4 regions of the Streptomyces sp. NPDC046931 genome follow, and region 2 is predicted to be linked to each of the others. Evidence: riboswitches for the same ligand, from Rfam matches in the RefSeq annotation. Region 2 holds a riboswitch; each other region holds the start of a gene.
What was found. A riboswitch is a leader RNA that binds a small molecule or an ion and turns the genes downstream of it on or off. The one in region 2 is predicted to bind thiamine pyrophosphate.

Region 1: linked by a shared signal. The riboswitch ahead of thiO (glycine oxidase ThiO) and the one ahead of ABZ876_RS33970 (cytosine permease) in region 2 are both predicted to bind thiamine pyrophosphate.
Region 3: linked by a shared signal. The riboswitch ahead of ABZ876_RS20315 (thiamine ABC transporter substrate-binding protein) and the one ahead of ABZ876_RS33970 (cytosine permease) in region 2 are both predicted to bind thiamine pyrophosphate.
Region 4: linked by a shared signal. The riboswitch ahead of thiC (phosphomethylpyrimidine synthase ThiC) and the one ahead of ABZ876_RS33970 (cytosine permease) in region 2 are both predicted to bind thiamine pyrophosphate.

The regions. Positions count from the first base shown of each region.
Region 1 is NZ_JBEYWX010000003.1:72,834-80,516, forward strand. It holds gene pknB (Stk1 family PASTA domain-containing Ser/Thr kinase) at 1-517, opposite strand, end outside; gene ABZ876_RS07525 (thiazole synthase) at 654-1,448, opposite strand; gene thiS (sulfur carrier protein ThiS) at 1,453-1,653, opposite strand; gene thiO (glycine oxidase ThiO) at 1,650-2,816, opposite strand; TPP riboswitch at 2,815-2,927, opposite strand; gene ABZ876_RS07540 (FAD-dependent oxidoreductase) at 3,148-4,374, shown strand; gene ABZ876_RS07545 (Rv2175c family DNA-binding protein) at 4,503-4,868, shown strand; gene thiE (thiamine phosphate synthase) at 4,978-5,628, shown strand; gene metF (methylenetetrahydrofolate reductase [NAD(P)H]) at 5,841-6,764, shown strand; gene ABZ876_RS07560 (hypothetical protein) at 6,821-7,683, shown strand, end outside.
Region 2 is NZ_JBEYWX010000030.1:40,085-47,767, forward strand. It holds gene ABZ876_RS33940 (sulfite exporter TauE/SafE family protein) at 1-49, opposite strand, end outside; gene ABZ876_RS33945 (hypothetical protein) at 342-518, opposite strand; gene ABZ876_RS33950 (thiolase family protein) at 578-1,765, opposite strand; gene ABZ876_RS33955 (DNA starvation/stationary phase protection protein) at 1,972-2,454, shown strand; gene ABZ876_RS33960 (DUF3140 domain-containing protein) at 2,504-2,851, shown strand; gene ABZ876_RS33965 (endonuclease) at 2,859-3,515, shown strand; TPP riboswitch at 3,630-3,723, shown strand; gene ABZ876_RS33970 (cytosine permease) at 3,715-5,145, shown strand; gene thiD (bifunctional hydroxymethylpyrimidine kinase/phosphomethylpyrimidine kinase) at 5,142-5,942, shown strand; partial or broken gene ABZ876_RS33980 (ArsB/NhaD family transporter) at 5,971-6,552, shown strand; gene gndA (NADP-dependent phosphogluconate dehydrogenase) at 6,733-7,683, shown strand, end outside.
Region 3 is NZ_JBEYWX010000011.1:8,148-15,830, reverse strand. It holds gene ABZ876_RS20340 (phosphatidate cytidylyltransferase) at 1-453, shown strand, start outside; gene ABZ876_RS20335 (hypothetical protein) at 674-961, shown strand; partial or broken gene ABZ876_RS20330 (serine/threonine-protein phosphatase) at 981-1,256, opposite strand; gene ABZ876_RS20325 (alcohol dehydrogenase catalytic domain-containing protein) at 1,477-2,670, shown strand; gene rlmN (23S rRNA (adenine(2503)-C(2))-methyltransferase RlmN) at 3,068-4,174, shown strand; TPP riboswitch at 4,228-4,333, shown strand; gene ABZ876_RS20315 (thiamine ABC transporter substrate-binding protein) at 4,419-5,531, shown strand; gene ABZ876_RS20310 (iron ABC transporter permease) at 5,507-7,171, shown strand; gene ABZ876_RS20305 (ABC transporter ATP-binding protein) at 7,174-7,683, shown strand, end outside.
Region 4 is NZ_JBEYWX010000002.1:177,340-185,022, forward strand. It holds gene ABZ876_RS04855 (LacI family DNA-binding transcriptional regulator) at 1-441, shown strand, start outside; gene ABZ876_RS04860 (metallophosphoesterase) at 697-1,803, shown strand; gene ABZ876_RS04865 (hypothetical protein) at 1,998-2,870, shown strand; gene thiC (phosphomethylpyrimidine synthase ThiC) at 2,966-4,768, opposite strand; TPP riboswitch at 4,761-4,916, opposite strand; gene ABZ876_RS04875 (YibE/F family protein) at 4,988-6,352, shown strand; gene ABZ876_RS04880 (SsgA family sporulation/cell division regulator) at 6,409-6,846, opposite strand; gene ABZ876_RS04885 (IclR family transcriptional regulator C-terminal domain-containing protein) at 6,947-7,660, opposite strand.

The sequences.
Region 1 (7,683 bases), on a different contig from region 2:
TGGTGTTGGTGACGGTGTCGACGGCCCGGACGAGACCGAAGTCGGCCACCTTGACCCGGCCGTCGTCACCTATCAGTACGTTCTCCGGCTTCATGTCGCGGTGCACGAACCCGGCACGGTGCGCGGCGCCCAGCGCGGCCAGCACCGGCTCCAGGATGTCCAGGGCGGCGCGCGGGCGCAGCGCCCCCCGGTCGCGCAGCACGTCACGCAGGGTGCACCCGGCGACGTACTCCATGGCGAGGTAGACGTACGACCTGTCGGTGCCCTGGTCGAAGACCTGCACCACATTGGGGTGGGCGAGGCGCGCGACCGACTTGGCCTCACGGATGAAGCGCTCGACGAACGACGCGTCCGCGGCCAGTGCCGGGTGCATCACCTTGAGCGCGAGGACGCGGTCCAGGCGGGTGTCCACGGCCCGGTAGACCGCGGCCATCCCGCCGGTCGCGATCCGTGCGTCCACGCGATAGCGGCCGTCGAGCACCTGCCCGACGAGGGGGTCCTGAAGGGTCGTATCCACGCAGGTGAGTCTACGAGGGACCACTGTCGGCCCTCTCCGTCGCCGCCCCACCGGGGCACGACTGCAGCCGAGCTGTGACGCACCCCGCATGTGGGGCCGGCCCGCCTGCGCGCGGCCGCGGTGGCCGGCCCCGGACTCAGAAGGCGGGCCGCTCCGGGTCCAGGCGGGCCATGCCCTCCGTCGGCGACGACGCCTCCGCGAAGTGCCGGCGCGGAATGCGCCCGGCCCGCCGGGCCAGGCGGCCCGCCTCCACCGCGTGCCGCATCGCCTCCGCCATCAGGACCGGTTCCTGCGCCCGGGTGACCGCCGAGGCGAGCATCACCCCCGCGCAGCCCAGCTCCATCGCCAGGGCCACATCCGAGGCCGTGCCCGCGCCCGCGTCCAGGATGACCGGCACACGCGCGTGCTCCACGATCAGCTGGAAGTTGTGCGGGTTGCGGATACCGAGCCCGGAGCCGATCGGCGAGCCCAGCGGCATGATCGCGGCGCAGCCGACGTCCTCCAGCTTCCGGGCGAGGACGGGGTCGTCGTTCGTGTACGGCAGGACGGTGAAACCGTCGTCGACCAGAGTCTCGGCCGCGTCCATCAGCTCGATCGGGTCGGGCAGCAGCGTCCGCTCGTCGGCGATGACCTCCAGCTTCACCAGGTCGGTGCCCAGCGCCTCGCGCGCAAGACGGGCGGTGAGCACCGCCTCGCCCGCGGTGAAGCAGCCCGCCGTGTTGGGCAGCACCCGGATGCCGAGCCGGTCGAGCACGGACAGCACCGAGCCGTGCACCGAGGCGTCGACGCGCCGCATCGCGACCGTCGTCAGCTCCGTACCGGACGCCACCAGCGCCCGCTCCATGACATCGAGGCTCGGCGCACCGCCGGTGCCCATGATCAGCCGGGACGAGAACGTCGTCCCACCGAGGACGAAGGGATCGTCGGCCATCGGATCAGCCTCCTTGAACGGCGGTGAGGACCTCGACACGATCCCCCTCGGAGATGCGGGTCGACGGCCACTGCGCGCGCGGGACGACGGTTTCGTTGAGGGCGGCCGCCACACCGGAGGGAGCCGCGGTGAGTGCTCGTACGACGGCGTCGAGTGCGGTACCGGGAGCGAACTGGCGGGACTCCCCGTTGACCGAGATGTTCATGCGGGCTGCTCCGTGAGCGTGGCGGCGGCGAACCGCCGGGGCGTGAAGGGGCGGGCCTCGTCCGGCAGCTCGCCCGTGGTCAGGACATGGGCCATGACGTCACCGGTCACCGGGGTGAGCAGGACGCCGTTGCGGTGGTGCCCCGTGGCCAGCAGCAGGCCGTCCAGCTCCGTCGGGCCGAGCAGCGGCGCGTTGTCCGGGGAGCCCGGGCGCAGTCCGGCCCGGGTCTCGGTCAGCGGCAGCTCGGTGATTCCGGGGACCAGCTCGTGGGCGTCGCGCAGCAGCTCGTAGACCCCGCCCGCGGTGACCGTCGTGTCCCAGCCCAGTTCCTCGCTGGTCGCGCCGACCACCAGCTCGCCGTTCTCACGCGGCACCAGGTAGAGGTGGCCGCCGCGGACGACGGCGCGCACGGTACGGCTCAGGAACGGTGCGTACCCCTTCGGCACGGTCAGCCGCAGCACCTGCCCCTTCACCGGGCGCACGGGGGGCAGGACCTGCTCGGGAACCCCGGCGAGCCGTCCGCTGAGACTGCCCGCGGCGAGGACGACCTGCCCGGCGGCGAGCTCGGTGCCGCCGGCGGTGCCGACGCCGGCGGCGCGCTCCCGCAGTACCGTCAGCCGCTCGGCCCATCCGCGGTGGAAGACGACGCCGGCCCGTTCACAGGCCGTGAGCAGCGCCGCGACGAGCCGCCGCGGGTCGATCTGGTGATCGCCGTCGACCCTGAGCCCGCCGCGCACACCGGGCGCGAGCATCGGCTCCAGGCGGCGGCACTCGCGGCCGCTCAGCCACTCCGACGCGAGGCCGGACCGCTGCTGGAGGGCATGCAGTTCCCGCAGGTGGGCGCGGTCGTCGGCGTCCAGCGCGACGGCGAGCGTGCCGCACCGGCGGTAGCCGAGGTCCTGGCCGGCGGCCTCGGTCAGCTCGGCGGCGAAGTCCGGGTAGCGGCGCGCGGACTCCAGATTGAGTGCGAGCAGCGTCTGCTCGCCGTAGTGCAGTTCGGTGACGGCGGCGAGCATCCCGGCGGCCACCTGGGCGGCTCCACCACCCGGGGCGGGATCCACCACGGTCGTGGCCAACCCGTGCTGCGCGGCGCGCCAGGCCGTGACGAGTCCGATGATTCCGCCCCCGACCACGAGGACGTCTGAGGTACGTATGGGCGACATGGGCGTCCAGCCCCCTCCCTTCGCCGGCATGATCCGGATCAGGTTCGTACGGTCGGAGGCCGGCCAGCCTCCCTCTCAGCCCGGTGCGTCCGGGCTCCCGCGAGTGCTTGTACGGGGGCCACCCTAGTCCGTGCCCGTCCGCGCCGGTAAGAGAGCCTCACGGGGGTGAGGTTGTACCGCCGTCGGGCGGGTATGCGAAGGGGAGACCGCCCCCGGTTCCCCGGTGCGCGCGGCTCGGACGGGGTGCGGCAGCCAGCGGGACGAGTGCTGTGGAGCAGGTCACTCAGCATGCCCCCTGACTGACGCATTGTCAGTTGACTATGGTGATCAGGTGAGCGAGCAGACGCAGGCACGGGGCGATTCGGCACGGCGCGTCGTCGTCGTGGGCGCGGGCATGGCCGGGGTGCAGACCGCGGTCGCCCTGCGCGAACAGGGCTTCACCGGCAGCGTGACACTGATCGGCGCGGAGCCGCACCAGCCGTACGACAGGCCGCCGCTGTCCAAGGCCGTGCTGCTCGGCAAGGCCGAGGGCTCCGCCTTCGACGTCGACTTCGAGGCCCTGCGCATCGAACTCCGGCTGGGCTGCGAGGTGGTCGGCCTGCGCCCCGGCGACCACGAGCTGGACACCACCGAGGGACCCGTCCCATACGACGTTCTCGTCCTCGCCAGCGGAGCCGAACCCATCCGGCTGCCGGGCGCGCACGGCGTCCCCGGTGTGCATCTGCTGCGCACGCTGGACGACGCCGAGCGGCTGCGGCCGGTCCTCGCCGAGCAGCACGACATCGTGGTCGTGGGCGCGGGCTGGATCGGTGCCGAGTTCGCCACCGCGGCGCGTGAGGCGGGCTGCGCGGTGACCGTGGTGGAGGCCGCGGACCGGCCGCTCGCGGGGGCGCTGCCCGCGGAGGTGGCCGCGCCGATGGCCGCCTGGTACGCGGACAGCGGGGCCGAACTGCGCACCCGCGCGCGCGTGGACCGCGTCGAGCCGGGGGCCGTGGTGCTCGACGACGGGTCCCGGGTGCCGGCGGGCGCGGTGGTCGTGGGCATCGGAGCGCGCCCGGCCACGGCGTGGCTCGCCGGCTCGGGCATCGAGCTGGGCGTGCACGGGGAGGTACTGGCCGACGAGCATCTGCGTACATCGGTGCCGGACGTGTACGCGGTCGGGGACTGCGCGTCCTTCCCGTCGGGGCGGTACGAGCAGCGCCTGCTGGTCCACCACTGGGACAACGCCCTCCAGGGCCCGCGCACGGTGGCCGCGAACATCATCGGGGAGACACCGATGGCGTACGACCCCGTGCCGTACTTCTGGTCGGAGCAGTTCGGCCGCTTCGTCCAGTACGTGGGCCACCATGCGTCCGCCGATCAGACGGTGTGGCGCGGGGACCCGGGGGGAGCCGCCTGGGCGGTGTGCTGGCTGCGCTCCGGCCGGCTGGTGGGCCTGCTGGCGGTGGGCCGCCCCCGGGACCTGGCGCAGGGCCGTCGGCTGATCGAATCGGGTGCCCCGATGGACCCCGGCCTGCTGGCGGATCCCTCGCGCCCGCTGAAGGAGGCGACGGCCTAGCCTCTGCCCTGCGCATCCCCCCGTCAGCGGGACGCGGCGGCCCTCCGTGTCCACCGCCGGAGGCAACCCGCACTCCACCGGAGGCGCCCCGCTTCCGACTGTCAGTCCGGGATGGCACGCTTGATCCCGTGACCGAGATTGACGCAAAGATCGATGCTCTTGTGCCCGCCTGGCTCACCGTCCCCGACATCGCCGAAGCCCTCGGCGTCGAGGTGACCCGCGTGCGACAGCTGGTCAAGGAGGGCCAGCTCATCGCCGTACGCCGCGGCGAGAACCGCGCACTGCACATCCCCGCCGCCTTCATCGACGGGGACAAGGTGGTCAAGGGCCTGTCCGGCACCCTGACCCTGCTGCGGGACGACGGCTTCACGGTCGAAGAGATGATCGAGTGGCTGTTCACGTCCGATCCCACCCTGCCCGGCACCCCCGCGCAGGCCCTCAGGGAGAATCGCGGCACGGAGGTGAAGCGCCGCGCTCAGGCGCTCGCCGTCTGATCCGATCGAGAAAAACCGTCCGGCGTACGGACCGCGGGTCCACGGGCCCCGGCCTCCGGTCGGCCGCGCCCGCCGCGGCCCGTACGCCACCGACCCCGGGGGACCCACCGTGCCCGAAACCGCCCGCACCGCCCGGCTCGCCGACGCCCGTGTCTACCTGTGCACGGATGCCCGCAAGCGCCAGGGCGACCTCGCCGAGTTCCTCGACGCGGTCCTCGCCGGCGGTGTCGACATCGTGCAGCTGCGCGACAAGGGCATGGAGGCGGCCGAGGAACTGGAGCATCTGAAGGTCTTCGCCGACGCCTGCGCTCGCCACGGCAAGCTGCTGGCGGTGAACGACCGTGCGGACGTCGCGCACGCGGCCGCCTCGGACGTCCTGCACCTCGGCCAGGGCGATCTCCCGGTCCCCGCGGCCCGCGCCCTCCTCGGCGACGATGTCCTCATAGGCCGCTCGACGCACTCCGCGGCGGAGGCCGAGGCCGCCGCCGTCCAGGACGGCGTGGACTACTTCTGCACGGGACCCTGCTGGCCCACCCCCACCAAGCCCGGCCGCCCCGCTCCCGGTCTCGGCCTGGTCCGGCACACCGCCGCCCTGGGCACCGACCGCCCCTGGTTCGCCATCGGCGGCATCGACCTCGGCAATCTGGACCAGGCGCTGGAGGCCGGTGCCCGCCGTGTGGTCGTCGTCCGCGCGATCACGGAGGCGGACGACCCGGGCGCGGCGGCGGCGGAGTTCGCGAAGCGGCTGCGGACGGCGTAGCGGCGCCGCCGGCCGGGCGCTCGGCGCCGTGGGGCCACGGGAGGGGCGTCCTCCTGCGCCGATCCTGCCTGGTGTCCGAATGCTGGACAATCGAGGCGACATTTCGGACCCGATCGCGCCGCGGTGTCCGACTGGTGGACAAAAAGTCGACAATTCGGGCAAATTTCATGCGTCCGGTTGGGGGACCGCCTCCCCCTGGCTAACCTGCGACTATGGCCCTCGGAACCGCATCCACGAGGACTGATCGCGCGCGGACCGTGCGCGACATCCTCGCCACCGGCAAGACGACGTACTCGTTCGAGTTCTCGGCGCCGAAGACCCCCAAGGGCGAGCGGAACCTGTGGAGCGCACTGAGGAGGGTCGAGGCGGTCGCCCCGGACTTCGTCTCCGTGACATACGGCGCGGGCGGCTCCACCCGTGCGGGCACGGTGAAGGAGACCCAGCAGATCGTCGTGGACACGACGCTGACCCCGGTCGCCCACCTCACCGCGGTCAACCACTCCGTCGCGGAGCTGCGCAACATCATCGGCCAGTACGCGGACGCCGGCATCCGCAACATGCTCGCCGTGCGCGGCGACCCGCCCGGCGACCCGATGGGCGCATGGGTCCCCCATCCCAAGGGCCTGACCTACGCGGCCCAACTGGTCAGCCTCATCAAGGAGTCGGGCGACTTCTGCGTGGGGGTCGCCGCCTTCCCCGAGATGCACCCGCGTTCCAGCGACTGGGACACGGACGTCGCGCACTTCGTCGACAAGTGCCGGGCCGGTGCCGACTACGCGATCACCCAGATGTTCTTCGAGCCGGAGTCGTATCTGCGGCTGCGCGACCGGGTCGCCGAGGCCGGCTGCGCCACCCCGGTCATCCCCGAGGTCATGCCCGTCACCAGCGTGCGGATGCTGGAGCGGCTGCCACAGCTCAGCAACGCCCCCCTGCCCACCGCCCTGAAAGAGCGGATCCTCACAGCGAAAGACGATCCGGCGGCTGTACGCTCGATTGGCATCGAGTTCGCCACGGAGTTCTGCGCGAGGCTGCTGGCCGAGGGAGTCCCCGGACTGCACTTCATTACACTCAACAACTCCACCGCGACGCTGGAAATCTACGAAAATCTGGGCCTGCACCACCCGCAGCGGGCCTAGACCGGTCGCACCGATCTACGACACACTGCGTAGCGGGCACTGGGAGAGGGGCGTACATGGGCTGGACGGTCCTCTACATCGCGTTCGGCATCGTCGCGCTGTGGCTGCTCGGAGAGGTGCTGCTTCAGTACAAGGCGCGCCTGCGCTGGCGGCTGCTGGCGTTCGTCGGCTTCCTCGGTGTCGTGCTCGGCGTGCTGACCGCCTCGGTGCTGGTCATCGCAGTGGGCGCCGCGGCGTTCGCGGTCGGGCAGACCTATGTCACGCTGTCGTTCCGCCGCGGCTTCGCGGCCGGCTGGGCCGTCGGCCACCGCCCGCGCGAGGGCGGGGGCAGCAAGCGCCGCCGCGGGGAGGCGGCCCACCAGGAGCCGGCAGAGGAGGGCGTCGGCCCCGACCTGGACGAGCCGACGACCGGAGCGGCCCACCCGCAGGACCACGACTCCTACGACGACGACAACGTCTTCGCCCGATCCCAGCCCGCGGAGAGCGCCGCCGAGGCGACCGCCGTCTACGAGCCGCAGCCGTTGCCCGAGGAGACCGGCTCGTACGGCGTCTACACCGGCGCCGCGTACGCGGCCGCCGCGGACCCTTCCTACGCGGGCGCGGACCAGGCCCAGGGTCAGCAGGCCTACGCCTACGACGGCTACTCCGGCTATGCCCAGCAGGGTTACGGCTACGAGGGCGCCCAGCAGCAGTACGGCGGCTACTCCGACCCCTACGCCGGCACCCAGACCTACGGCGGCGCCTACGACCCCGCCTACGGCGGCCAGGAGCAGTACGGCCAGCAGGCGTACGGGCAGGACCAGTACGCCACCGGCACGTACGGCGAGACCTCGGCCGGCGGTGTCTGGGTTCCCCAGCAGCGCAGCACCGACGACGCGTACGGCGGTGAGCTCCCGCAGGAGCAGCCGTACCCGTACCA
Region 2 (7,683 bases):
GCGCGGCGAACCCCCATGCGGATATGTTCCAGAGCGTCATCGTGTTCATGCGGGGACCGATGCTATGCCCATGCATCCGGCCCCGTTCAGAGGCGTCTCGCCCGGCGGCGCGGTCCGGGGCCGCAGGCCGGGGCCCTGCGTCCACCGCGCCCCGACAGCCTTGCCCCACGCCCGGGTTGCCGTATGCCCGACGGCACGCGTCAAACGTTCCCGGCCGAGGAGCCGAGCCGGCGGTCGTCCTGGAACTCGGCGGGGATCTCGTCGTCCCACGGATCGACGCCGCGGTTCTCGAGCTCCTCGAACCACCGGTCCCGCTGGGATTCCGGGAGCCGCCGGCCGCATCACGGGCAGAAGTCGACACCGATGCCCGATGCGCCGCCGTCGTGGACGATCAGCGCGTACTCCCGGAACCTGCCGGTGAACAGGATCAGTGCGTCCGGGCAGGAGAAGGGGTCGTCGTGCTGGTCGCGGCGCCGGTTCACCCGGTCCGTCATCGCCGCACAGCAGTGTCGGGTCATCGCCTCGGTCTTCATGTCGGGGTTCGCGCCGACTCAGTAGATCACGGGCGGGGGAAATCCTACGGCCGTTCCACGAGCACCGCGGTGCCCTGCCCGACCCCCACGCACATGGTGGCGAGCCCTCGGGACGCCCCGGTGCGGCGCATGCGGTGCAGCAGGGTGGTCAGGATCCGTGCGCCCGAGCAGCCGAGGGGATGCCCGAGCGCGATGGCGCCGCCGTCGGGGTTGACCAGCTCCGGGTCGATGCGGAGAAGGTCGACACAGGCGAGGGTCTGGGCGGCGAACGCCTCGTTGAGCTCGGCCTCCTCGATGCCGCCGATCGTCCAGCCGACGCGGGCGAGGGCCTTCTCGGTGGCGGGGACGGGCCCGATGCCCATCACATCCGGGTGGACGCCGGCCGAGGCGCCCGCGACATAGCGGCCGAGGGACTCCAGTCCCAGCTCGTCGAGGGCCTCCTCGCTGACGAGGAGCAGGGCGGCGGCTCCGTCGTTCATCGGCGAGGCGTTGCCCGCGGTGACGGTGCCGCCCTCGCGGAAGACCGGCTTGAGACGGGCGAGCTTCTCGTACGAGGTGTCCTCGCGCACGCATTCGTCGACGGAGACCACGACCCCGTCCGGCCTGGCCACGGGCAGCAGCTCGCTGTCGAACCACCCGTTCTTGCGGGCGTCCGCGGCACGCCGGTGGCTGCGCAGCGCGAACTCGTCCTGGCGTGCGCGTCCGATGCCGTACCGCTCCGCGACCTCCTCGGCGGTCTCCCCCATGGAGAGCAGTCCGTGGAGGTCTTTCATGGCGGGGTTGACCAGGCGCCAGCCGAGGCGTGTGTCGGCGGTCTCGATGCGGTGCGGCAGTGCCTCGTCGGGGCGGGGCAGTACGAAGGGGGCGCGGCTCATGGACTCGGATCCGCCGGCGAGCACGATGTCGGCCTCGCCCGCGGCGATGGTGCGGGCGGCGGTCGTCACCGCCTCCAGACCGGAGGCGCACAGCCGGTTGACCGTGGCGCCCGGGACGGATTCGGGCAGTCCGGCGAGGAGCGCGGCCATGCGGGCGACGTTGCGGTTGTCCTCGCCTGCCTGGTTGGCGGCGCCCCAGTAGACGTCGTCGATGCGGGCCGGGTCGAGGCCGGGCACGTCCGCGACCAGGGCGCGGATCACCGTCGCGGCGAGGTCGTCGGGCCGTACGGGGGACAGGGCGCCGCGCAGCTTGCCGATGGGGGTGCGGCGGGCTGCCGCGAAGTGGACGGTACGCACGACGGGACTCCTGATCGGCCTCAGACCATTAATTAGCACCGCTAGTTTTAACTATAGACCGCGGACGGCCTACCGGGAAAGCTTCCCGCCCCGCTCCCCCGCTCCGGACCTGCCACCGGGTTTCACCCCATCCGTCCCGGGCACCCGGGCCGGGCAAGACGACCGGCATACCGACCGGCATACCGACCGACAAGGAGAAGCGCGCGATGACCGTGGTGCACAGCACCCTGCCCGAGCCTGCACGCCAGGTCACGGGGGACGCCCTCCAGGAGACCCTGGTGGATCTGCTCGGGCTGTCACTCGTCGGGAAGCAGGCCCACTGGAACATCGTCGGACCGAGGTTCCGTTCGATCCACCTCCAACTGGACGAAGTCGTGGCCACGGCACGCACGTACGCCGACACCGTCGCCGAGCGGGCCGCCGCGCTCGGCGTCCCGCCGGACGGGCGGCCGGAGACCGTCGCGTCCGCCTTCGGCCTGACGGGTGCGAAGGAGGGCTGGCTGCATGACACGGACGTCGTACGGCTGATGGCGGAGTCGCTGGAGACGGCGATCGGACGGCTGCGTACGCGGATCGACGCCACGGAGAAGGCCGATCCGGTCACCCAGGACCTGCTCATCGGACTCACCGCGGAGCTGGAGAAGCAGCGCTGGATGTTCGAGGCCGAGAACTGGCCGCGGGAGGACTGAACCACCGACGAACAGGGGCCGTGCCACCGAGGGCGGAGAGGAGTACGCCATGACCGACGCCCTGGAGATGGACGCGCTGTGGGACGAGTTCCACCGCGTGGTCAACATGACCTCCCAGGAACTCGCAGCCTGGCTGCGGGTCCTGGACGCCGGCGAGGACACCGAGCCGCTGCCCGAGCATGCGGGCCCGCCGACCGGACGGCATGTCCTCGCGATCCTGCAGAAGCGGCGCACGGATCTGACCGACGACGACATCCAGGTGATGCATGAGGTCGTGGACACCGTGACCGCCCAGCAGGACTTGTACGACGAACCGGAGCCCGAGCGTGCCGAGGACGAGGACCGCCGCCATCGGCTGATGACCATCGGCCACGACCCGCTCAAGCCGCCGAAGTGAGATCACCGTGCCCCGCCGCGACAAGGCGGACCGCGTCGTGGGAGAACTCGTCCGCGAACACGGTCACACCTACGCCGAGGAAGCGGGTATCCCGCTCAAGGACGCCCCGCAGCCGCTCTACCGGCTGCTGCTGATGGCCCTGCTGCTCAGCGCCCGCATCCGCACCTCGATCGCCCTGGAGACGGTGCGGGCGCTGCAGGAGGCGGGTCTGCGCGATCCGCGGCGCATGGCCGGGGCCGACTGGCAGGAGCGTGTGGACGCGCTCGGCCGGGGCGGCTACCGGCGCTACGACGAGCGGACGGCGACCCAGCTCGGCGACGGCGCCGAGCTGCTGACGGAGCGTTGGGGAGGCGATCTGCGCCGGCTGCGGAAGGAGGCGGACGGGGACATTCCGACGCTGCGCGAGTTGCTTCAGGAGATTCCGGGGATCGGGCCGGCCGGCGCCGACATCTTCCTGCGGGAGGTGCAGCGGGTCTGGCCGGAGGTGGCGCCGTACGTGGACGCCAAGGCGCTGTCCGGAGCCGAGCGGCTCGGGCTGCCCAAGGACCCGGAGAAACTGGTGGGGCTGGCCGGCGACACCGAACCTACGGTGCTGTCCGCCGCGTTGGTGCGGGCGGCACTGGACAAGAAGGTGGCGGAGGGCGTGCTGGAGCACGCGGCCTAGGACCGCCGCCTCGGCGACCGCCGGCACCGCACGCGAGGGGAGAAGGGCCGCTGCCGGATCCGGCGGCGGCCCATCCGTATGGCACATCCCGCAGCTCGGGTTAATCTTGCCGCCGTACCGGACACGGGGTGCCCCGCTCGGGGCTGAGATCACACCCGTCGAACCTGAACCAGTTCGTACTGGCGGAGGGATGTCTTTCATGCCTTTGGCGCATGTTCCCGGCGGGCTGCCCGCCGACAGCCGGCGAGCCGTCTTCGACGGGCGGATGCCCACCGCACCCGGCGATCTCCGCATCGAGGGGCACGGCATCGAGCCGGTTCCCGAGACCCGTCGCTACGGAGGCCCGGGCCGCCTGTTCACCGTGTGGTTCGCGCCCAATCTGACCATGACCGGTGTGTTCACCGGCACCATCGGTATCGCGCTCGGGCTCGACTTCACCACCGCCCTCGCCGCGGTCGTCCTCGGTACGGTGCTCGGCGCGGTGCCCACCGCCTATCTGAGCACCTGGGGCAGCCGCACCGGCGCCGGTCAGCTGCCGCTCGCCCGGCTCGCGTTCGGGCGGGCGGTGGCTCTGCCGGGTGTGCTCCAGTGGCTGTCGTCGGTCGCCTGGGACGCGCTGATCGGGCTGTTCGGCGGGGACGCGCTGGCCCGGCTGTGCGGCTGGCCGTTCTGGCTGGGTGTCCTGGTGGTGATGCTCGCGCAGGGAGCCCTGGGGGTCCTCGGATACGAGGCGATCCACCGCCTCCAGATCGTGATGACGTTCGTCCTCGCGGCCGCCTTCTCGCTGATCGCCCTGCGGATGTCAGGCAGCGTCCACCCGGCCGCCACGGGCAGCGCACACGGCGCCGACCGGGCGGGCGCGTTCGTGCTGACCAGCACCATCGCGCTCAGCCTCGCCCTGTCGTGGGCGCCGTACGCCAGCGACTTCAGCCGCTATCTGCCGCGTGCCACCTCCCGCTCCCGGATGTTCTGGTGCACGCTGCTCGGACTGGTGGTGTCCTTCGTGGCCGTACAGGCCCTCGGGCTGTGGGCGGCGGCCGCGCTCACCGACCAGACGGCGGCGGGGGTCGAGGCGCTGCTGGGTGGAGGCGCGGCCGGGGCCTTCGGACTGCTGGCCGTGGCGCTGGCGGCACTGTGCAGCAACGCGATGAACGACTACAGCGGTTCCCTGGCGCTTCAGACGGTGGGCGTGCGCATGCCGCGTCCGGCGGCGGCCGCGCTCGCCGCGCTGCTCGGCTTCCCGCTGGTGCTGTGGATGCACGCGGCGGACACGACAGCCCGTTTCCAGAACGTCCTGCTGTTCGTGAGCTACTGGATTCCCGGGTTCGTGGCGATCGTGGTCACCGACTGGCTCGCCCGCCGCGGCACCGGCATCGATCTCGCCGCCGAGACGGCCCGGCCGCGGCCGGTGTGGCCCCCGCTGCTGGCGTTCACCGTGGCGTTCGCGGCGGCGGTGCCCTTCATGGACACCGGCCTGTACGTGGGTCCGGTCGCCCGCGCGCTGCACGGCGCCGACGTCTCGTACTACGTGGCGTTCCTGGTGGCGCTCGCGGTGTACGCGCCGCTGCGCGCCCGAGAGACCCGAGAAGCCCGGAAGGTCCGGCAGTCCCGAGAGGAGGGTCGCGCATGACCGCGCCGCCCCGTGTGCTGACGATCGCCGGATCCGACTCCGGCGGCGGCGCCGGGATCCAGGCCGACCTGAAGACCATGCTGGCGCTCGGCGCGCACGGGATGAGCGTGGTCACCGCGGTGACGGCCCAGAACTCGGTGGGCGTGCAGGGTGCCTGGGAGCTGCCCGTGGAGGCGGTCCGCGCCCAGTACCGCAGCGTCGTCGACGACATCGGCGTCCAGGCGGTCAAGACCGGGATGCTCGCCTCCCCCGCGCTGGTCACGACGGTGGCCGATCTGCTCGCGGACATGGCCGCCCCGGTCGTGGTGGACCCGGTGAGCGTCTCCAAGCACGGAGACCGGCTGCTCGCCGACGACGCGCTGGACGCCCTACGCGGCCGGCTGCTTCCGCTCGCCACGGTCACCACACCCAACCTGGACGAGGTCGCCGAGCTGACCGGTCTGGAGGTGACCGATGAGCCCGGCATGCGCCGCGCGGCCGCGCACCTGCTGTCGTACGGGCCCCGGTGGGTCCTGGTGAAGGGCGGGCATCTGCCCGGGGCGGCCGTGGACCTGCTGACGGACGGCTGCGAGGAGCACTGGTTGCGCGCCGAGCGCCACGACAACCGGCACACCCACGGCACGGGCTGCACCCTCGCCTCGGCCGTCGCGGTCGGGCTCGCGCAGGGCCTCACGGTGCCCGAGGCGGTACGACGGGCCAAGGGGTACGTCACGGCGGCCATCGCGGCGGGCTTCGCGCTGGGCGCCGGCATCGGGCCGGTGGACCACGGGTGGCGACTGCGGGAGGCGGGGGCGTAGGGGACGGGGGTGGGGCGTCGATGACCGGGTGACCGTCGGCTGCACGCTCGTCGGGGTCGTGGTCGCCTCGGCGGTCGGCATCGACCCGGCCTGGTCGGCGCTGGGCGGAGCGCTGGTCCGCGCCGGCCGTGCGCTCGTCCGGCGCCGGGCCACCCCGCTCACGGCGGTACGGGCCGCCGCGCCGTCGTTTCCGGCGTTCGTCCTGGCGCTGGGCATCGTCGTGCGGGCCGTCGTCAACCACGGGCTCGCGGACGCCTCGACCGGCTCGTCCCGGGTGGGACGGGACTGCCCGCCCTGCTCGGGATCGCGGCCCTGGCGGCCCTGCCGGCCAATTCGATCAACAACCTGCCGGCGGTGCCGGTCCTGCTGCCGCCGGCCGTGCCGTCCGGGCCCGGCGCGGTGCTCGCCGCCGTGCTCGGCGTGAACATCGGTCCCGATCTCACCTGTGCGGGGTCGCCGGCCACGCTGCTCTGGCGGCGCCATCGCCCACCGGTACAGCCGCGGCGTCGACCTCAGGGAGTTCACCCCGCTCGGGGCCATCGCGGTACCGGCCGCCCTGGCGGGCGCAGTGGTGGCGTTGTGGGCCTCCCTCCACCTCGTCGGGCCATGAGCGCATGGCCCGCCCGGGGGGCCGGCGCCCGGCCGGCGCAGATCGCTCTTCTCGCGGTGAGCAACCGGTGACCCGCCGTCCGTACTTGACCGGTACAGCGGTACGAGCCGTACCGAGCGACATCCGCCGCACCCGCCGGGCACGCGGGCACGGGGCGGATCCGGACCCGAGGAGCACAGCATGCAGGCGACCGCGCAGATCGGCGTCACCGGACTCGCGGTGATGGGCCGCAATCTGGCCCGGAACTTCGCCCGGCACGGGTACACCGTCGCCGTGCACAACCGCACCCCGACCAGAACCAAGGCGCTGGTCGAGGAGTTCGGACACGAGGGTGCCTTCGTGGCCGCCGAGACGGCCGAGGAGTTCGTGGCGGCACTGGAACGTCCCCGCCGCCTCATGATCATGGTGCAGGCGGGCGCGGCCACCGACGCGGTGATCGAGGAGTTCGCCCCGCTGCTGGAGCACGGCGACATGATCATCGACGGCGGGAACGCACACTTCGCGGACACCCGGCGCCGTGAGCGGTCGCTGCGCGAGCGTGGCATCCACTTCGTCGGCGCGGGCGTCTCGGGGGGCGAGGAGGGCGCCCTGCACGGGCCGAGCATCATGCCCGGCGGTTCACCGGAGTCGTATGCCGCGCTCGGTCCGATGTTCGAGAAGATCAGTGCGAAGGTCGACGGCGAGCCGTGTACGACGCACGTCGGCACCGACGGCGCGGGGCACTTCGTGAAGATGGTGCACAACGGTATCGAGTACGCCGACATGCAGCTGATCGGCGAGGCGTACGACCTGCTGCGTCAGGTGGCCGGACTCTCCCCCGCCGCGATCGCCGAGATCTTCCGCGAGTGGAACAAGGGCCGCCTCGACTCCTATCTGATCGAGATCACGGCCGAGGTGCTGTCCCATGTGGACGCGGCGACCGGCAGGCCGTTCGTGGACGTCGTCGCCGATGCCGCGGGGCAGAAGGGCACCGGGCGCTGGACCGTGCAGACCGCGCTGGAGCTGGGCTCCCCCGTGACCGCCATCGCCCAGGCCACCTTCGCCCGTGCCGCCTCCGGCCAGTCGGCGCTGCGCGACGCGTACCGGGGGCTGCCCGGCGGCACCCGGTGGGACCTCACCTCGTACGAGGCC
Region 3 (7,683 bases), on a different contig from region 2:
TTCCTGGCCACGTTCGTCGCCATGATGCTGACGGCCGACGACGGCCCGCAGCGCGTTCTGACCTTCCTGATCCTGACAGTCGTCAGCGACACGGGTGCCTATGCCGTCGGCTGGCGGTTCGGGACGCACAAGCTCGCACCGCGCATCAGCCCCGGCAAGACCCGCGAGGGCCTGGTCGGGGCGGTGGCCTTCGCCATGGGGGCGGGTGTGCTGTGCATGCGGTATCTGATCGACGGCGGCTTGTGGTGGCAGGGCCTGCTGCTGGGCCTCGCCGTCGCCGCCAGCGCCACGCTGGGCGATCTGGGCGAGTCCATGATCAAGCGTGATCTGGGCATCAAGGACATGGGCACCCTGCTGCCTGGCCACGGCGGCATCATGGACCGTCTCGACTCGCTGCTGCCGACCGCTCCGGTGGTCTGGCTGCTGCTCGTGCTCTTCGTCGGGAGCGGCTGAGGGAGCGGCTGACGGGCCGTCCCGCGCCGCTGATCCGCGGTCCGGTCGTGGCACAGGGGCTCGCCGTCCACGCGACGGCGAGCCCCTCACTGCTGGGAGGCCGGAGTTCGCCGGCTCGCGGGATGTCGGCTCCGGCAGGGAACGTTCGGCCCGGTGAACCTTCCACGCCGGGCCCGCGTCTTCCCGCACGACCGCCGTCACCCGCCCAGGAGAACAGACCGTGGCCGACAAGGACGTTGAGCAGACCGACGAGCGGGGTTACGGCCCGGCCCCCTGGTGGGCGGACCTCGGGACGTGGGGGGCCGTCGCACTGATCGTCTTCGGGGGTCTCGCGGCAGCGTGGGTCTTCCTCCGGCTGCCCGGCACCCCGGAGGAGCCGGCGTCCGGCTACTATCCAGCCGCCAAGGTCATCGCCTTCGGCCTGGTGACTGTGGGATGCACCTTGCTGGGCCGCCGTCGCGCCCGGGCCGCAGCCATCGAGGAGACGAACGAGCGGGAACGCGCCTGATCCGGCCGGTGAGCGACGTTTGGGTGTCGCCGATCTCCAGGGCGATGGCACCGTCGGGCATGACGAAGGCGTCGTACCCGTGTCCGCCGATGTCGAGCCCGTCGCGGCTTGGTCGGTAGCGGGCGGCGACCTCCAGGCCTGGGAGGTGCTCGGGCAGCGTGGGGAGCATGGTCTGCTGGAGCGCCGTGGCCAGCTCGACTCGTGCCTCTTGCAACCTGACGCGTTCACGCGGACGTCGGCCTGGACGGGCGAGGGCTCCTGGGGAGCGGGCCCTGCTGCGTCGGTCATCCCTCAAAGCTAACAACGCGCGGACCTACCCGGATGGAGATGACGTGCTTGGCCGGGAGCGTGGCACGCAGCGTTAGTGCGATGGCACGCGGGCATGGAGGGGCCGATTCCGGCGTGCGTACGTTGGGTGACAGCCCTACGTTGGGAAAGCCGAGGTCGCAAAGCCACCCAAATGACCGCCGGCACTTCCACGGCCGAGTCGCCCTGGATCAGCAGAGGAGATCGTCATGGCAAGCAGCAACCGCGCCGTCGTCTTCCAGGCCCCGAAAGACATGCGCGTCGAGTCCCTCGACTTCCCGAAGCTTCAGATGCCGAACGGGAAAAAGGCCCCGCATGGTGTCATCCTCAGGCTCGTCGCCACCAACATCTGCGGTAGCGACCTGCACATCTACCGTGGGTCCTTCCCGGTGCCCCAGGGCATGGTGATGGGGCACGAGATGACCGGGGAGGTCATCGAGGTCGGCTCCGACGTCGAGTTCCTCAGTGAGGGCGACCTCGTCTCCGTCCCGTTCAACGTCGCCTGCGGCCGATGTCGCAACTGCAAGGCGCGCCGGACCGAGGTCTGCGAGACCACGAACCCCAAGGTGGCCTGCGGAGCATACGGCTTCAACCTGGGCGACTGGGACGGCGGCCAGGCCGAGTACCTGTTCGTCCCGTACGCCGACTTCCAGCTCCTGAGGTTCCCGGACAAGGACCAGGCCATGGCGAAGATCCGTGACCTGGCGGTGCTCTCGGACATCCTGCCCACCGCGTTCCACGGTCTCATGGAGGCCGGTGCCAAGCCGGGCTCGACCGTGTACATCGCCGGCGCCGGCCCGGTCGGCCGCTGCGCCGCAGCATCGGCGCGCCTCCTAGGGGCGTCCTGCATCATCGTCGGCGACCACAACAAGGACCGCCTGGAACTGGTGAAGCAGAACGGCTGCGAGACGATCGACCTGACCCAGGACGCGGCGCTCACCGACCAGATCGAGGCCATCCTGGGCGAACCCAGGGTCGACTGCGCAGTCGACTACGTCGGCACCGAGGCACACGGCATCGGCAGCCAGGCCGAGGACATGGACCCGGCCTACGCCATCAACCAGGTGATCGACGCCACCCGCGCGGGCGGAGCCACCGGAGTCATCGGCGTCTACGGCCCCGACCCGCTCGCGAAGTCGAAGGAAGAGCAAGAGGGAACGTACCCGATCGACTTCGGCAAGGCCTGGATCAAGTCGCCGCGGATCACCGCCGGGCAGGCACCGATCATGCAGTACAACCGCGAGCTGATGATGGCGATCCTGTGGGACCGCATGCCCTACTTGAGCGCCATGCTCAACACGAAGGTGATCAGCCTCGACGAGGCCCCCGGGGCCTACGCGACCTTCGACACGGGAGTGCCCCTCAAGTTCATCATCGACCCCCACGGCCTCATTCCCGCCTGAGGCCCGCCCTCCCCGGCCCGCAGTCCCCGTTCGGGGAGGGTGCGGGTCGTGCGGGGCTGCTCAGCGACAACCAACGCTGACAAACGATCCCGATCCCGGCCCCGGCAAGGGGCTGGACTGAGGGCAGCCTGATGCGGCACTAGGCGCCGCAGCGAAGTCACCAGGTCAGAGCGCTTCCTTGTTCTCCTTCGGTGCCTCTCCCGACTTGTGTATTGGAGGCAGAACACTCCACGGCCAGGTGATCCAGCGGTGAGCCCTTCGGTGTAGGGGTCTGCAGGCTGGGCCGTCTCCGGGCCGTCCGAGGCCGCTCACCGGCGACCGGCGACGACCACTGACGACAGCCGTAGCGACCGGCAGCCCCAGGCCACCCAAGTCGATCTGCGACACTGGTGAGGCCATGCCTAAGCCCGGAGAACTCACTTTCGTCGCGCCGCGCGGAGCCAAGACCCCGCCGCGGCATCTTGCCGACCTCACGCCCGCCGAGCGCAAGGAGGCGGTCGCCGCGGTCGGTGAGAAGCCGTTCCGCGCCAAGCAGCTCTCGCAGCACTACTTCGCGCGGTTCTCACACGACCCGGAGCAGTGGACCGACATTCCCGCCTCCTCGCGCCCCAGGCTCCAGGAGGCGCTGCTGCCGGAGCTGATGACGGTCGTACGGCATCTGTCGACGGACCAGGACACCACCCGCAAGACGCTGTGGCGGCTGTTCGACGGGACGCTCGTGGAGTCCGTGCTGATGCGCTACCCCGACCGGGTCACCATGTGCATCAGCTCCCAGGCGGGCTGCGGCATGAACTGCCCGTTCTGCGCCACCGGCCAGGCCGGCCTGGACCGCAACCTGTCCACCGCGGAGATCGTGCACCAGATCGTGGACGGCATGCGGGCACTGCGCGACGGTGAGATCCCCGGCGGGCCGGCGCGGCTGTCCAACATCGTGTTCATGGGCATGGGCGAGCCGCTCGCCAACTACAAGCGTGTCGTCGGCGCCATCCGTGCCCTCACCGACCCCGCGCCGGACGGGCTCGGGCTCTCGCAGCGCGGGATCACCGTGTCGACCGTCGGGCTGGTGCCGGCCATCCACCGCTTCGCCGACGAGGGCTTCAAGTGCCGCCTCGCCATCTCCCTGCACGCGCCGGACGACGAGCTGCGCGACACCCTCGTGCCCGTCAACACTCGGTGGAAGGTGCGGGAGGTCCTCGACGCCGGGTTCGAGTACGTCGAGAAGTCGGGACGCCGGCTGTCCATCGAGTACGCCCTGATCCGGGACATCAACGACCAGGCGTGGCGCGGCGATCGGCTCGGCCGGCTGCTCAAGGGCAGGCCCGTCCACGTCAATCTGATCCCGCTCAACCCGACGCCCGGCTCCAAGTGGACCGCGTCACGGCCCGAGGACGAGAAGGCGTTCGTCGAGGCGATCGCCGCCCATGGGGTGCCGGTGACCATCCGGGACACCCGGGGTCAGGAGATCGACGGAGCGTGTGGTCAGCTGGCGGCCACCGAGCGGTAGTCTGAGGGCCGTCCATATCATCACAGGCATAACTTCATATCAGGCATACCTTCATATTCCGACAGGGGAGCGCCACAGCGCTGAGAGTGCGGGAGAGCCCGCAGACCCTCTGAACCTCGCCCAGGTCATTCTGGGTAGGAAGTTCGGTCTTCACTCGAGCTGTTGCGCCCTGCCCGGGTCCCTTCGGGGCCCCAGGACAGGGCCGCGTCTCTTCCTGGTCACCTCCAGGAGGAATTCAGTGAGCATCACCCGCAGGCAGTTCGCGGCCCTCGCCGTGGGGCTGGGCCTGGTCACGCTGTCCGCGTGCGGATCGTCCGGCTCCACGGGCGGCAGCGGCGGCGACCCGAAGACGGTGACCCTCGTCAGCCACAACTCGTGGGCCGCCTCCAAGAGCGTCGTCGCGGCGTTCGAGAAGGAGTCGGGTTACCGGGTCAAGGTCCTCCCCGACGGCGACGCGGGCCAGGCCGTCAACAAGGCGATCCTCACCAAGGACAATCCGCAGGGCGACGTCTTCTTCGGCGTCGACAACACGCTGCTGTCCCGGGCGCTCGACAACGGTCTGTTCCAGCCGTACGCGGCCAAGGGACTGGACCGGGTCGGCGCGCAGTACCAGCTCGACGACAGGCACCGGGTCACGCCCGTCGACTACGGCGACATCTGCGTGAACTACGACAAGAAGTACTTCGCCGACCACAAGCTCGCCCCGCCCGCCTCCCTCGACGACCTCACCAAGCCCGCGTACCGGAACCTCCTCGTCACCGAGAACGCCTCCACCTCCTCGCCGGGTCTCGGCTTCCTGCTCGGCACGGCCGCCCACTACGGCGACGGGGGCACCTCCCGCTCGGGCGGAGCCGAGAGCGGGGGAGGCTGGCAGGACTACTGGAAGAAACTCAAGGACAACGGCGTCAAGGTGGTCGACGGCTGGGAGCAGGCCTACCAGCAGGAGTTCTCGGGTTCGGCACCGGGCCGGAAGGCTGGGGGCGACCGGCCGCTCGTCGTCTCCTACGCCTCCTCGCCGCCCGCCGAGGTCGTCTACGCCAAGCCGCGGCCCAAGACCGCGCCGACCGGCGTCGCGACCGGCACCTGCTTCCGCCAGATCGAGTTCGCGGGCCTGCTGAGCAACGCTCACAACCCCAAGGGCGCCAAGGCGTTCCTCGACTTCCTGATCAGCAGGAGGTTCCAGGAGGACATGCCGTTCAACATGTACGTCTACCCGGTCGTGCAGGGAGCGCGGGTCCCCGCCGAGTTCACCGAGTACGGGCCCGCGGCCGAGCACCCCGCGACCATGGCCCCGGCGAAGATCGCCGCCAACCGTGACCAGTGGGTCAGGTCGTGGACGTCGCTCGTTCTGAAGTAGCCCCGAAGAGCCGGGGAGGCGCGGCGCGGTTCGGGCTCATGGCCCTGCCGGCCGTGTTCTTCGCGGTCTTCTTCGCCTACCCCGTCGCCGCGATCGTCACGCGCGGTCTGCGCGTCGACGGGGTGTGGCGCCTCGGCCGCCTCACGGAGGTGCTCGCACAGCCCGACATCCGCCATGTGCTGTGGTTCACCACCTGGCAGGCGCTCGCCTCCACGGCCCTCACCCTGCTGGTGGCGATGCCCGGCGCCTATGTCTTCGCCCGCCTGGACTTCCCCGGCAAGCAGGTGCTGCGCGCGGTCGTCACCGTGCCGTTCGTGCTGCCCACGGTCGTCGTCGGCACGGCGTTCCTGGCACTCGTCGGCCGTGGCGGACTCCTCGACGACCTGTGGGGCGTCCGGCTCGACACGACCGTGTGGGCCATCCTGCTCGCCCATGTCTTCTTCAACTACGCGGTCGTCGTCCGGACGGTCGGCGGCCTGTGGGCGCAGCTCGACCCGCGTCAGGAGGAGGCCGCACGCGTACTCGGCGCCTCCCGCGTCACCGCCTGGCGGAAGGTGACGCTGCCCGCTCTGGGCCCGGCCGTGGCGGCCGCCGCCCTCATGGTCTTCCTGTTCACGTTCACCTCGTTCGGGGTGGTGCAGATCCTGGGCGGCCCGACGTTCTCCACCCTGGAGGTGGAGATCTACCGGCAGACCTCGGAGATCTTCGACCTGTCCACGGCCGCCGTGCTGACGATCGTCCAGTTCCTGGCGGTGGGCGCGATCCTCGTGCTGCACGCCTGGACCGTGCGCCGCCGGGAGAGCGCACTGCGGCTGGTCGACGCGTCCCGCACGGCGCGCAGACCGCGCGGGGCCGGCCAGTGGGCGCTGCTCTGCTCGGTCCTCGCCACCGTCGCCGTCCTGCTCGTCCTGCCGCTCGCCGTCCTGGTCGCGCGGTCGCTCGACGCGCCCGGGTTCGCGTACTACGAGGCCCTGACGCACGCGGACGGCGGGACCTTCCTCGTGGCCCCCGTCCACGCGATCGGCAACTCGCTCGCCTACGCCGTCGCCGCCACCCTCATCGCCGTGCTGATCGGCTCGCTCGCCGCCGCGGCCGTCGCCCGCAGAGACGCCGGCCGGCTGGTCCGGGGCTTCGACGCGCTGCTGATGCTGCCGCTCGGCGTCTCCGCGGTGACCGTCGGCTTCGGGTTCCTGATCTCCCTCGACCGGCCGCCGCTGGACCTGCGCGGTTCCTGGATCCTGGTACCGCTCGCGCAGGCGCTGGTGGGCGCCCCCTTCGTCGTACGCACCATGCTGCCCGTGCTGCGGGCCGTGGACGAGCGGCTGCGGGAGGCGGCCGCGGTGCTCGGGGCCTCGCCGTGGCGGGTGTGGCGCGAGGTCGATCTGCCGATCGTACGGCGGGCGCTGCTGATCGCGGCCGGGTTCGCGTTCGCCGTGTCGCTGGGCGAGTTCGGGGCGACCGTGTTCATCGCCCGGTCCGACAATCCGACGCTGCCGGTCGCGGTGGCTCGCCTGCTCGGACGGCCCGGCGACCTCAACTACGGGCAGGCAATGGCCCTTTCGACGATTCTCATGGTGGTGTGCGCGGTGGCGCTGCTGGTCCTGGAGAGGCTGCGGACCGACCGGACGGGGGAGTTCTGACGATGCTGAGGCTGGAGCGGGCGGCCGTACGCTTCGGGGGGCGCCCCGCGCTCGACGGAGTCGACCTCGAGGTCGCCGAACACGAGGTGGTGTGCGTGCTCGGGCCCAGCGGCGGCGGCAAGTCGACGCTGCTGCGGACCGTGGCGGGACTGCAACCTCTCGACTCCGGGCGGGCGTTCCTCGACGGCCGCGACCTGGCCGGGGTGCCCGCGCACCGGCGCGGGGTGGGGCTGATGTTCCAGGACCACCAGCTGTTCCCGCAGCGGGACGTGGGCGGCAACGTCGCCTTCGGGCTGCGGATGCAGGGGGCCCCGCGCGCCGAACGAGAGACCCGGGTCGAGGAGTTGCTGGAACTGGTCGGGTTGCCCGGAGCCGCCCGGCGGGCCGTCGCGGCGCTCTCCGGCGGTGAGCAGCAGCGGGTCGCGCTCGCCCGCGCGCTTGCGCCCCGGCCACGGCTGCTGATGCTGGACGAGCCGCTGGGCCAGCTCGACCGGTCGCTGCGCGAGCGCCTG
Region 4 (7,683 bases), on a different contig from region 2:
TGGTGCGAGCGCGTCGGACAAGAGCCCGTCTACGAGGCCTATCCCGCCCACGACCCGGGCGCGGGCACCGTCGCCGCCGACCGGCTGCTGGCCCGCCCCGACCGCCCCGACGCGGTCTACGGGCTCTTCGACCCGAACGGCACCGATCTGCTGGCGGCCGCCCGCCGCTACGGACTGCGCGTCCCCGACGACCTGCTGCTCGTCTGTTGCAGCGAGTCCGCCGTGTACGCGAACACCGAGCCGCCCGTCACGACGCTCTCCCTCAAACCGCGCCGGATCGGTACCGCCGTGGTCCAGCTCCTCATCGACGCCATCGAGGGAATCGACTCGGACCAGCCGGTCGAGCAGGTCATACCGACGGAGCTGATCGTGCGCACATCGTCCCAGCGGCGGCAGCCCCGCACCACCGTCAGCCCGCCCCGGTCCCCCGAGCGAGGGTAGCCCGTCGGTGAGCCACGGGTGGCACACCGGCCGCCCGCGGAAGGGTGACGCGCAGGTTGCCCGCAGGCGGGTGACGCACCTGGTCGCAGCAGGGAAAGCACCGTCCATTTAGGGCGAAAGCCGCGGTGACCGGGGGTCCTTCCCCGATTCACCACCCCTGGGTCATCACATGGCGCGATCCGCATTCCTATGATGGGCCCACGACACCGCGGACCGCTGCGACCAGGCAGTCCGATGTGGTGCAGATGCGGCGCGATGGTGGAGGGGTCGATGACTCAGGGGGCCGGTCAGGGACCCGAGGCGGAACGGACGGAGACGTTGCGCGACTTCCGGGTGCCCGCGTACGTCCACGAGCCCGGTCCGTACGCGCAGAGCACGCCCCCCGATGAGGTCACCGGACCCCCCGCACCGCCGGAGGAGTACCCCCCCGGATACTCCGACGCGTACACACCCACCGAGCGGGATCTCCCGGTCATCAACCGCGGTGACACGCAGGTGGTCGTCGACCCGGTCCCCGTCCCCGCCGAGCCCCCCGCCGAAGGGCCCGGACCGCTGTTCGTGGTCGGAGACGTCCACGGCTATCTCGACCAGCTCGTCGCGGCGCTCCGGGAAAAGGGCCTCATCGACGCCCAGGGCCAGTGGTCCGCGGGCACGGCGCGGCTGTGGTTCCTCGGGGACTTCACCGATCGCGGACCCGACGGCATCGGTGTGATCGACCTGGTGATGCGGCTGTCCGCGGAGGCGGCCGCGGCCGGCGGCTACTGCAAGGCGCTCATGGGCAACCACGAACTGCTGCTGCTCGGCGCCAAACGGTTCGGCGACACGCCCGTCAACTCGGGCGCGGGCACCGCAACCTTCCAGGCGGCCTGGCTGCTCAACGGGGGCCAGAAGACGGACATGGACCGCCTGCAGGACCACCACCTTCAGTGGATGGCCCGTCTCGACGCGGTGGAGGAGGTCGACGGACACCTTCTGGTCCACTCGGACACCACCGCCTACCTCGACTACGGCGACTCCATCGAAGCGGTCAACGACACCATCCGCGAGACCCTCACGCGCAATGACGCGGACGAGGTATGGGATCTCTTCCGGAAGTTCACCAAGCGCTTCTCCTTCCGCGACGAGGGCGGCGCCGACGCCGTACGGTCCCTGCTCCAGACCTACGGCGGCAGGCGGATCGTCCACGGCCACAGCCCCATCCCCTACCTGCTCGGCGAGGTCGGCTCGGAGGACGGCGAGGACGACACGGGCCCGGTCGTCGAAGGCCCCCACATCTACGCGGACGGTCTGGCGATCGCGATGGACGGCGGTGTGACCATGGCCGGAAAACTGCTGGTCCAGCAACTCCCCCTGGACGACTGAGGGTTCGACGGGACGGCGCCGCCCGGCGGGGACCGTCCCGGGAGCACCCGAACCGAGGGGGCAATTTCCGGAAACCCCCTGTCACCGTGTGCCGTCACCGCTCTACCATCGGCTTATCCGTAGCAGGCTCCCCTCCGTTTCTGCCCGACGGCTCGTCAGCATGCCGAGCCACAAGCCCTACGGAGCATCGGGGGATGCACATGAACAGCGTTCCGCAGCACCTGCTGAGCGAGGACCGCCAGGACTACGAGCGGATCCTCGGTGAGGCGCTGCGCTCCGCACCACACCGCCCGGATCTGGCCGCTGTGGGACAGCGGCTCAACCCCGAACAGCTGCGCACCATGGCGCTGAACGCGACCACCCTCATCACCGAGGCGGCGGCGGCCGAATACCAGCACTATGTGCAGATCCGCGAGGAACTGCGTCGGCCGGCGCCTTCCGCCCCGTCCGTCCAGGAGAACGCCGAGGAAGCCGACGCCGCGGAGCCGGACGCGGACGGCCAGGGGCTCGCCGCCACCATGTCGGAGGCCGCGGCGAGCGCCGGAGCGGGTGCCGTCGCCGCGGTCCTCGCCCCTTTCCTCGCCGGTGCCGCCGCGGCGATCTTCCTGCTCGTGGGCTACATCCTCAAGATGGTCAACCCCGACCAGGCATTCGCCCGGACCCTCCTGACCACCGGGTGGGTCTTCGGCGCGGTGACCGCGGCGGCGATCCTGGTCGCCGCGATCGGCCTGCTGCTCACCGCCCTGCGCAACAGCTCATCGGCCCGGGACGCCGACGCCCGGAACGAGTTGATCACGGAGGTGGCACGGGCCCGGGAGGCCTGGCACGAGGCACTGCTGGAGCGCGGCATCCTGCCGTTCCTCCGCGACGCCCTCGCCGATCCGGGCGCGGCCGCGATGAGCCGCACGGCACCGGAACCGACCCCCAGCCGCATGCCGCACCTCGGCTACGGCCGTCCGGGCTTCAGCAGCCCCGACAGCGGCCCCGCCGCGGGCCCTCGCCCCAGCTTCACCAGCCCGGACTTCACCAGCCCGGACTTCGGGGGCCCGGAACACCAGCCGGAGTGACGGACCTCGAGCACCGAAGCCGGCCCGCGTTCTCTTGAGGGGGTGCGGGCCGGAACTTCGGCCAGGGACCTGTCCCGGCACCGCACAGCGGGGGATCACTCCGCGATCGGCAGGTACACCCGGTTCCCGCTCGCCGCGAACTCCTTCGACTTCTGGAGCATCCCCTCGGCGATCTCGTCCGCCGTCGCACCCGCGGCCACCTCACCGCCGAACCGCTCCGTGATGCTCTGGCTGATCTTCATGGAACAGAACTTCGGACCGCACATCGAGCAGAAGTGGGCCGTCTTGGCGGGCTCGGCGGGAAGGGTCTCGTCGTGGAATTCACGGGCCGTGTCCGGGTCGAGGGCCAGGTTGAACTGGTCCTCCCAGCGGAACTCGAAACGCGCGTCGGACAGCGCGTCGTCCCACTCCTGTGCACCCGGATGCCCCTTGGCGAGGTCGGCCGCGTGGGCAGCGATCTTGTAGGTGATGACGCCGGTCTTGACGTCGTCACGGTTGGGCAGGCCCAGGTGCTCCTTGGGGGTGACATAGCAGAGCATGGCCGTGCCCCACCAGGCGATCATCGCGGCACCGATACCAGAGGTGATGTGGTCGTACGCCGGCGCGATGTCCGTGGTCAGCGGGCCGAGCGTATAGAACGGAGCTTCATCGCAGATCTCCTGCTGAAGGTCGATGTTCTCCTTGATCTTGTGCATCGGGACGTGTCCCGGGCCCTCGATCATGGTCTGTACGTGGAAATCCCTTGCGATGCGGCCGAGTTCCCCGAGGGTACGCAGCTCCGCGAACTGCGCCGCGTCGTTGGCGTCCGCGATCGAACCGGGCCGCAGGCCGTCGCCCAGCGAGTAGGTGACGTCGTAGGCCGCGAGGATCTCGCAGAGCTCCTCGAAGTTCTCGTAGAGGAACGACTCCTTGTGGTGCGCGAGGCACCACGCCGCCATGATCGAGCCGCCGCGCGAGACGATGCCGGTCTTGCGGTTCGCCGTCAGCGGTACGTACGCCAGGCGCACACCCGCATGGACCGTCATGTAGTCCACGCCCTGCTCGGCCTGCTCGATGACCGTGTCCTTGTAGATATCCCAGGTCAGCTCCTCGGCCTTACCGTCGACCTTCTCGAGCGCCTGGTAGAGCGGCACCGTGCCGATGGGCACGGGGGAGTTGCGCAGCACCCATTCACGGGTGGTGTGGATGTTGCGGCCGGTGGACAGATCCATGACCGTGTCGGCGCCCCAGCGGGTCGCCCAGGTCATCTTCTCGACCTCCTCCTCGATGGAGGAGGTGACCGCGGAGTTGCCGATGTTGGCGTTGACCTTCACCAGGAACCGTTTGCCGATGATCATCGGCTCGATCTCCGGGTGGTTGACATTGGCCGGCAGCACCGCCCGGCCCGCCGCGATCTCCTCGCGGACGACCTCGGGGGAGACGTTCTCGCGGAGGGCCACGAACTCCATCTCCGGTGTGATCTCCCCGCGGCGCGCGTACGCGAGCTGTGTCACCGCGGCACCGTCGCGACCGCGACGCGGCTGGCGCGGGCGTCCCGGGAACACCGCGTCGAGGTTCCGCAGGCCGCCACGCGGCGAGGTGTGCCTGATCCCGTCGTCCTCGGGACGGACGGGGCGGCCCGCATACTCCTCGGTGTCGCCGCGAGCGACGATCCAGTTCTCCCGCAGCGGCACAAGGCCCCTGCGGACATCGGTCTCGGCGACCGGATCGGTGTACGGGCCGGAGGTGTCGTACAGGGTGACCGACCGCCCGTTGGTGAGATGCACCTGACGGACCGGCACCCGCAGGTCGGGGCGCGAGCCCTCGATGTACGCCTTGTGCCAGCCGATGGACTTCCCGGCCTCCTGGGGCTCTTCGCCCTGGACGGAGGCAGGCGTGCGTGCGTCCTTGATGGTCATGAGACCTACTCCCTACGCCGGCATTACCCGGTAACAGGTTCAGCGGTCGACGCAGCGGTTTCCGCCGTCGATGTTCCACGTGAAACATCGCGCCTGCGGAGGTCAGCGCCCTCTCAGCCCGGTGCTCCGAGCTCCCGCGTGTGCAAAGGTCCTTTCACGCTAGCGTCTGATTGGGCAAGCTGAACAGTGGGCCTCACGGGTTCTTGCGATGATCGGGCGGTGACCCCGACCCCGCATCCCCCCTCGCACCCACCGTCCGAGCCGCGTCACCACCATGGCCCGGACGAGGGACACGTCCACTCCCACAGCCACAGCCACGGCCCCGCCGCCCCTGTCTCACGGCATCTGCGCAGGGTCATCGCCGCGATTCTCATCCCGTTCACGGCGGCGGTCGTGGTCGGGCTCGTGGTGCTGTGGCCCGGTGGCGTCCCGCCGCACAAGCGTTCCGGCGTCGGGTTCGACCGGCAGACCCAACAGGCGACGGTCACCAGGGTCGTGGCGGTGGACTGTGCCTCCGTGAACGCCCCGGGTGGGGCCCCGACCGGGAACGCGTCCACCGGCGACGGCTCGGCCCCCCAGCGGCCGGCCGGCACATGCAAGAAGGCGACGGTCCGCGTCGACACCGGCAAGGATGAGGGCCGTACCTTCACGGAGATCGTGCAGCCGGACCAGTCACGGCAGTTGCACGAGGGCGAGAAGGTCGTGGTCGCGTACGAGCCCTCCGCGCCCAAGGACCTTCAGTACTCGGTGACCGATGTGGACCGAAAGTTCCCCATGGCCCTGCTCGCCGGCATCTTCGCCGTGGCGGTGGTGGTCGTGGGCCGGATGCGCGGGATCATGGCGCTCGTCGCGCTGGCCGTCAGCTTCCTGGTGCTCGGTTTCTTCATCCTGCCCGCGATCCTGCAAGGCGCGAATCCGCTGCTCGTGGCCGTGGTCGGGTCGAGCGCCATCATGCTGATCGCCCTCTACATGTGCCACGGTCTCTCGGCCCGTACCTCCGTCGCGGTACTCGGCACGCTCATCTCCCTGTCGCTGATCGGTGTACTGGGCTCGGAGTTCATCGGCTGGGCGGCACTGACCGGCAACACGGACGACAACACCGGTCTGATCCACGGGTTGTACCCGCATATCGACATGAGCGGACTGCTGCTCGCCGGGGTCATCATCGGTTCGCTCGGCGTCCTCGACGACGTGACCGTCACGCAGACATCCGCGGTCTGGGAACTGCACGAGGCCAACCCGTCGATGGGCTGGCGCGGTCTGTACCGTGCGGGCATCCGTATCGGCCGCGACCACATCGCCTCGGTCGTCAACACGCTGGTCCTGGCATACGCGGGCGCGGCCCTGCCCCTGCTGCTGCTCTTCTCGATCGCGCAGAGCAGCGTGGTCTCGGTCGCGGGCAGCGAGCTGGTCGCCGAGGAGATCGTGCGCACGCTGGTCGGCTCGATCGGGCTGGTCGCCTCGGTGCCGGTGACGACGATCCTGGCCGCCGTCGTCGTCTCGACCGACCGGCCGGGAACAGCCGCCGCCCCGGCTGCGGCGGCCCCGGCCCGTGGGGGGAGAGGGCGCCGCCGCAAGCGCTGAGACGTCCCGGACCGGGAGGACGCCCCAGCAGAAGCGTTACGGCGCCGCGCGCCGCCTCAGCCTGCGCTCTGCTCCTCCGCCAGGATCCGGTCCAGCGCCTCCTCCAGATGCGCGTCGAAGTCGGCGAGTGATCCCTCCTGCCCGAGCGGCACCAGCTTGTCGGTGCGGTCGAGGAACGCCACCAGGGGGACCGCACCCGACCGGAACACCGCCCGGTCGCCGCCCACCTGGAGCCGGATCAGCACATCGCCGAAAGTGTCCGGCTCGGCGGGGGAGATATGGACATCGCCGTCGCCGCACGGCCGGCCCACCCCGTCCACCAGCAACTCACGACCGAACGCCCAGGTGACGGGTGCGTCGCCGGGCAGATGGAAGGTCAGACGTACCGCATAGGGATCACAGGTCTCGTAACACAGCTCCACCGGAATGCGGAAGGAGAGCTCCTCGGACACGAGAAAGCTCATCATGACCTCTGCCTGCACCGACTCGCGCATCGCCTACCCCGTCAGTAGCCGTCGACTGGCCAGGAATGATCCCCCTGACACCTGCTGGAAGTTTGCTGAACGTACACAGCAGATCACAAGGAGTGAGTTTTCAGATACTGATAGAGAGGGTGAGTGTCCCTAGCAGTCTGCCGCTCTCCGCCTGCAACCGACGGGCCGCCGGCAGCAGCCGGTCGGCTTGCTGTGAAGGCAGGGAGATGGCTACCGCCGCAGCCGTCGGGCCCACGGTGAGGGGGATCGCAGCGCAGGCCGTACCGAGCGTGTACTCCTGGCGCTCGATGACCGGTTCCCCCGGTTCCACGTGCTCCAGACGGCGCTCCAGGCTGCGGTTGTCACGCACCGTGTACGGCGTGAGCGGCTGCACCGGATAGCGGTCGAGATGATCGCGCCGGGCCTCTTCGTCGAGCTGCGACAGCAGGCACTGACCGATCGCGTGCGCGTGCCCGGTCTCCCGGAAGTCCGCCCACTCCCCGACCGCCGGGCTGCCCGGGCTGTCGGCAACACCGAGGACCTCGATCTCACCCTCGCGGTATACCGCGTAGTAGACCGGGACACCGATCGAATCACGCCATTGTTCGAGCGCGTCGTTCACCATGGTGCGACGTTTCTGCTGGGCCGCGCTGCCGCTCAACCGCTCGGCTGCCTCCCCGAGGAAGAACAGGCCCTTCTCCCGGCGCAGATAGCCCTCGTGGGTCAGGGTGCGCAGAAGGTGGTACGTCGTGGGCAGCGCCAAACCGACCTCACGGGCCAACTGCTTGGCGGGGGCCCCGTACTCGTGCTCGGCGACGGCCTCCAGCAGCCGCATCGCCCGCTGCACCGATCCGATGA